2 regions of the Thioalkalivibrio thiocyanodenitrificans ARhD 1 genome follow, and region 2 is predicted to be linked to the other one. Evidence: predicted binding sites of a transcription regulator. Region 2 holds the regulator's gene; the other holds the start of a gene.
What was found. The regulator sigma-54, encoded in region 2, starts transcription at its own class of promoters, with help from an activator protein. The targets are predictions, from matches to a motif close to TGGCANGNTNCNTGCTT.
Positions count from the first base shown of each region.

Region 1: a site for sigma-54 is predicted at 1,481-1,497, ahead of THITHI_RS0111150 (DUF4168 domain-containing protein). Genes of this name have one in related genera too.

Region 1 covers NZ_KB900536.1:2,346,473-2,349,787, forward strand. The annotation lists gene THITHI_RS0111145 (sigma-54-dependent transcriptional regulator) at 1-1,355, shown strand, start outside; gene THITHI_RS0111150 (DUF4168 domain-containing protein) at 1,543-1,971, shown strand; gene THITHI_RS0111155 (SDR family oxidoreductase) at 2,108-2,989, opposite strand.
Region 2 covers NZ_KB900536.1:1,566,367-1,569,681, reverse strand. The annotation lists gene hprK (HPr(Ser) kinase/phosphatase) at 1-72, opposite strand, end outside; gene THITHI_RS0107340 (PTS sugar transporter subunit IIA) at 75-545, opposite strand; gene hpf (ribosome hibernation-promoting factor, HPF/YfiA family) at 555-878, opposite strand; gene THITHI_RS0107330 (RNA polymerase factor sigma-54) at 924-2,420, opposite strand; gene lptB (LPS export ABC transporter ATP-binding protein) at 2,603-3,315, opposite strand, start outside.

The DNA.
Region 1 (3,315 bases), 780 kb from region 2:
TGACCCGCGCCGATATTCTGGTGGTCGAGGACGATACCGGCCATCGGGCCCTGCTGCACGACGAACTCAGCGACGCGGGCCATGCCGTGAGCGCCGTGGCCGATGCCGAGGCGGCCATCGCGCAGCTTGATGCGCGACGCTTTGACCTGGTGCTGAGCGATCTGCGTCTGCCGGGCGCCGGCGGCATGGACCTGCTGGCCCATTGCCGGCGCATGGCCGCCGCGCCCGGGTTCATCATCATCACGGCCTTCGGCACCATCCCCCAGGCAGTGCAGGCCCTGCGCCAGGGGGCCGACGATTTTCTCACCAAACCGGTGGATCTGGACCACCTGGTCCTGGCGGTGGAGCGGGTGCTGCGCAACCGCAGCCTGCAGGCGGAGGTGGCCCGCTACCGGGCATTGCTCAAGCGCACGGATTTTCACGGGCTGATCGGCTCAAGCCCGCCCATGCTGGCCCTGTTCGAGGCCATACGCCGCATCGCCCGCGCCCCCGGGCCGGTGCTCATTACCGGGGAGTCCGGTACCGGCAAGGAACTGGTGGCCCGGGCGCTGCACGCGGAGAGCGAGCGGGCCGGGCGCCCGTTCGTGGCCATCAACTGTGCCGGCATTCCCACCGAACTGCTGGAATCGGAACTGTTCGGTCATGCGGCGGGCGCCTTCAGCGGTGCCACGGGTGCGCGAAAGGGCCTGTTCGCCGAGGCGCATGGCGGCAGCCTGCTGCTGGACGAGATCGGCGAAATGCCGCCCGCCATGCAGGCCAAGCTGCTGCGTCTGCTTCAGGACGGGCGCGTGCGCCCGGTGGGCAGCAACCGGGAGGAGAACGCGGACGTGCGGATTCTGGCGGCCACCAACCGGGATCTGGCGCCCATGATCCGGGATGGCAGCTTTCGCGAGGACCTCTTCTACCGTCTGGAAACGTTCCACATCACCGTGCCGCCCCTGCGGGAGCGCGGCGAGGATGTGGAACGCCTGGCGCTCGCGTTTCTCAAGCGGGCTGCCGCCGCCATGGACCGGGACATCCGCGGGGTCACCCCGGAGGCCCTGCGCCGCCTGCGCCGCTACGACTATCCCGGCAATGTGCGCGAGCTGTCCAGCGTGCTGGAGCGGGCGGTGACCTTCAGCCGCGACCATGAAATCGGGGAGGCCGATCTCCCGGAACGCGTGCTCGCGGGTCCCGTGTCCGCCGCCGGTGCGGCGAGCCTCTGGCGCGATCAGGAGGCACTGCCGACGCTGGCACAGGTGGAGGATCGTTATATCCGCCACGTGCTGGAGCGCGTGGAGGGAAACAAGCGCCAGGCCGCAAAGCTCCTGGGGATCGGCCGGCGCACCCTGTATCGTCGCCTTGGGGAGGACTGACACGGGTCACGCCGGCCCATGTGCCATTCTGGCACGGCCCTTTTCGTTCCGTCACCCGCGGGCGACTCCTGAAATTTCCCAATGAATTGAATGGATTGGCTGCCTCCAGGGTTCACCTGTACGGTTGGCACGGTGTTTGTATGTCCCAAGGGTGAACTTTCACTGTAGAGACCGGAGGATTCATTATATGACCCGCAATTTCCGTAAACTGCCCCTTGCCATCGTCCTGGCCGCCCTGTTCGGGTTGTCCGGGGCGGCCATTGCCCAGGGCCAGCCCCCTGCCGGCCAGGAAGGCGCGCCCCCGCAGGGCCAGCCTCCGGGTGGCGGCATGGATCAGCAGCAGCCCGGTGCTCAGATCGATCCTCAGACCCTGGACGCGTTTGTGGACGCGTTCGTGGCCGTGCAGCACATCCGCGAGGACTTTGCCGAGCGCCTGCAGGGCGTGAGCGACGAGACCGAGGCCCAGGCCATGCAGCAGGAGGCCCAGGAAGAGATGATCAGCGCCGTGGAAGAGAACGGTCTGAACGTCGAGGAATACAATCAGGTGGCTATGGCGCTGCAGTCCGACCCAGCCATGATGCAGCAGGTTCAGCGGATGGCCGAAGAGCGCATGTAGGCCCCACAAAAAAGCCCCGCCCTCGTTGAGGGGCGGGGCTTTTTTGTGGGCAGTGGCTAGTGGCAAGTCTCAGGTGGCAAGGAGCGTCAAGAGCCCGAGGCCGCGGATTTCTTGCGTCCTCTGCGTTGCGCGCTCTTTACTCCCGCGACGCAGCCTCCAAGGCGTCCCGGATGCCGGATTCGATATCCGGGTGGCGCAGTTGCACCCCCAGTGCCTCCAGGCCTTTTTCCGCCTTGATAATTCTGGATTCGCGGATGAAGGACATCATGGCGGGCGAGATGTGTTTGTCCGCCTCGGCGAGGGGGACGCAGGGCGGGCGGGGCAGGTCCGCCAGGTCCGCGACGGCATAGATGAACTCGGTCATGGAGGCGTGCTCCCCGTCGCCCACGTTGAAGATATCGCCCGCCTTGCCCCGGTCCAGGGCGGCCACGCACAGCGCCGCAAGGTCGTCGGCATGGATCCGGTTGCCCGGGGGCGCCTCGTCGGGGCAGATGACGGGGGTCCCTGCGCGGATCCGTTCCAGGGGCAGGCGGCCGGGGCCGTAGATGCCGGGCACGCGCAGGATCACCACCTCCGTGCCGTGGGCGGCCATGAAGTCCCGCAGTTGATTCTCCGCGTCCATCCGGCGGCGTGCCCGGTCGGTCTGGGGGCCGGTGGGGGTCGATTCGGTCACCTCGGCGCCCCGCTGGTCGCCGTATACGCCCGTGGTGCTTGCGTAGACGATACGTCGGGGCGGATGCGCGGCGCAGGCGGCCAGAAAATGTCCCATGCGCGGGTCGTCGACACCCGGCTGGGGTGGTTGCGCCAGGTAAATGACCGGCACATCCTCCAGTGGCAGGGTGGCGACCTGGTCGGGCGCGTCCAGGTCGGCACGGTGAACCCGGATTCCGGCCCGTTCCAGTTGCCGGGCCCGCTCTGAACGGCGCACCACGGCCAGGACCGGCCGATGCCGCGCGAGCAGGAGGTCTGCCGCCCGGCGCCCCACATCACCGCAACCGATGATCACTACAGGTTTCACAGCATTGGCTCCATCGCGTGAGGCGTTAGGCGGTAGGCGTGAGGCGGTAGGAGAAAGGTGTAAGGAGGAAGGCGCCAGGCGTGAAACCGGGGTAACGGTCCCCCGCCTCACTCCCGACGCTTATGTCCGCATGGGCACGCTGCGCTTTGCCCATCCTACAGTCAGATACCGGTGACGGGCGACAACTCCCGTAGGATGGGCAAAGCGCAGCGTGCCCATGCGGAGAGGCTGTCCATGGCCCGCGCCCAGGCCCGGCACGTGTCCGAGACCGCCGTCGCGCAGAAGGTAGGCCGCGCAGCTGGCGGTAAGCCAGGATGCTATCGTCC
Region 2 (3,315 bases):
GGCAACCCATTGCAGGCCCAGTCGTTCGTCCATGGCGTCCACCAGGGAACGAACGGTGAGCGACTCGCTCATGGCTATTCGCTTTCCCCGCCGCCCTTCCAGCGACTCACCTGGGAGAGCAGGGCATCGCTGTCCTCGGCGTCGCGCAGGTGGGCGAGGGTCGTCGAGTCGGCGAACATGTGTGCCAGCGTGGCAAGGATCTGCAGATGCTCATCGGTGGACTCCCGGGGCACCAGCAGGGCGAACAGAATGTCCACCGGCTCCTTGTCCGGGGCGTCGTAGTCCACGCCCCGGTCAAGTTTGAGCATGGCGGCGACCGCGTTGTCGATGCCCGAGACGCGGCCGTGGGGGATCGCCACGCCGCGGCCGAGTCCGGTGCTGCCGAGACGTTCACGGGACAGGAGGCTGTCGAAAATCTCCCCGACGGCGAGTTCCGGACTGCTGGATGCCAGCAGTTCACTCAGCATCTCGATCGCCCGCTTCTTGCTGCTGACCTCGTTGCTGCATACGACCCGGTCGGGGGCCAACAGATCACTGATGTTCATGGATGGACCTTATTCCCCGTGGTTGCGGTGTGATCCTTCCGCGCGGTGATGATCCTTCAGTTTCTCCTTGTGCTTGACCACCTGGCGATCCAGCTTGTCCACGAGTGCGTCGATGGCTGCGTACATGTCCTGATGCGTGGCGTCGGCAAACAGGTTGTTTCCGGTTACCAGCATGGTGGCCTCGGCCTTGTGCTGAAGCTTCTCCACCGTGAGGATCACGTGCACATCGATGACATTGTCGAAGTGACGCTCCAGGCGCTCGAATTTCTCGTGAACATAATCGCGCAGTGCCTGGGTAAGGTCTACATGATGTCCGGTCAGGTCGATCTGCATAGGGGGCTCCTTGGATAGTTTCTATGTAGAGAGGGTGGATTTGGGTCAAACGAGGCGCTTGCGCTCGTTGGACGGCGGGATGGCCATGCCTTCCCGGTACTTGGCAACTGTCCGGCGGGCCACGTGAATGCCGCGTTCCACCAGTATTGCGGCAATCTTGCTGTCGCTCATGGGTTTGCCGCAAGGCTCCTCGGAGATCAGCTTCCGGATCATGGCGCGGATCGCGGTCGCGGAGCATTCACCGCCGTCCGCGGTACCCACATGGCTGGAGAAGAAGTACTTGAACTCGAAGATTCCCCGGGGGGTGTGCATGTACTTCTGCGTGGTGACCCGGGAGATGGTGGATTCGTGCATGTCCAGCTGTTCGGCGATATCGCGAAGCACCAGCGGCTTCATGGCCTCCTCGCCATGCTCGAGGAAGCCGCGCTGCTGTTCGACGATGGCGCTGGCTACCCGCAGCAGCGTCTCGTTGCGGCTCTGGAGGCTCTTGATGAACCAGCGCGCCTCCTGGAGATGGTTGCGCATGTAGACGTTGTCCTGGCTGGAATCCGCGCGGCGCACGAAACTTGCGTACAGCGGGTTGACCCTCAGACGTGGGGCGATATCCGGATTGAGCTCCACCTGCCATCGCCCTTCGTGCCTGCGCACGAACACGTCGGGGATCACGTACTGGGGTGTGTCGTTGCTGATCAGTGTGCCGGGCCGGGGGTTGAGGCCCCGGATCAGGCTGATGATCTGTTGCAGTTCGTGCTCGCCGACGTGCAGGGCCCGGGTGAGCTGACGGTAATCCCGGGAACCCAGACTTTCCAGGTGGTCGCGAACCAGCAGCTTCGCCTCGTTGAGCCAGCGGGTGTCCGCGGGCAGTTGCCGGAGCTGGATCAGCAGGCACTCCGACAGGTCACGCGCGCCGCTGCCCACCGGATCCAGTTGCTGCACCAGGTGCAGGACCGCCTCGATCTCCTCCACGGGCAGATCCATCTCCATGTCGCCGGACAGGCTCGCCTGGATGGACTCCATGGGCTCGGTCAGGTAGCCGTCTTCGCTGATCGCATCCACCAGTGCCATGGCGATGGCGCGGTCCTCCTCGCTCATGTGCATCAGGTTGAGCTGCCACATGAGGTGCTCGCGAAGCGACTCGCCCGCGCCGCTCTGGTTCTCGAACAGGTCGCGACCCTCGTACTCGGGCCGATTACCGGACGCGCCGAGGGGCGCGACGTCGTAGATGTCCTCCCAGTTGCTGTCCACCGGCAGGTCTTCGGGGATGTCCTCGCCGGCACCACGCTCATCAGGGCCGGGGAGGCCTTCCAACTCCGGCGCCGCCTCGCCATTGGGGGCGCTGTCCGATGCACCGGAGGTGTGGTCGGGCTCGGTGCTTTCGGCTTCGCCCTCCACGCTTTCCAGCATGGGGTTGGTCTCCAGGGTTTCCTGGATCTGGGCCTGGAGTTCCAGCGTGGAGAGCTGCAGCAGGCGAATAGCCTGTTGCAGCTGGGGCGTCATGGTCAGGCTCTGGCCTAGACGCAGCTGGACGGAAGGTTTGAGCATCGCTTGTCAGGCAGTATCTGCCCGGGCGCATGTGGGCAGGGTGTGTTGCTCCGGACGGGCTCCGGTGCGCGGTCGTTTGCTGGTTGTCAGCGGCATGCATGCGTTCATGAGCCCATTATAGGGTAGCGCAGGCAGAAATTGGCATGTACTTCGCATCCTCATACCCGGAAATAAACCGAGTTTCACAGTCTGAAATGTTCTCCCAGGTAGGTTTTCCGCACCTGCTCGTTGGCGAGCAGGGCCTCGGGCGGCCCCTCGGCGAAGATCCTTCCTTCGTTCATGATGTAGGCCCGGTCACAGATGCCCAGGATTTCACGTACATTGTGATCGGTGATGAGAACGCCAATGCCCCGGTCCTTGAGATGGGTGATGATGCGCTGAATCTCCACGACCGACAGCGGGTCCACGCCGGCGAAGGGCTCGTCCAGCAGGATGAATGCCGGTTCCGTGGCGAGTGCCCGGGCGATCTCCACCCGGCGCCGTTCGCCGCCGGAGAGACTGACGCCGAGACTCTCCCGGATGTGGGCGATCTGGAGTTCCTCCAGCAGTGCTTCCAGGTGTTCGCCGCGCTGCTCGGCGTCCAGGTCACGCCGTGTCTCGAGCACCGCGAGGATGTTGTCGGCGGCGGAGAGCTTGCGGAACACGGAGGCTTCCTGGGGCAGGTAGCCGATGCCCATTCGCGCACGCGCATGCATGGGGAAAGGGGTGAGATCCCGGTCGTTGAGCACAATCCGGCCGGCATCGCTGGGCACCAGCCCGACGATCATGTAAAAGCAGGTGGTCTTGCCGGCACCATTCGGCCCAAGCAGTCCGACCACTTCACCGCTGTCCACGTGCAGCGATACGCCGGCGACCGGGGTGCGCCGGCGGTAACGCTTGACCAGGTCCCAGGCCG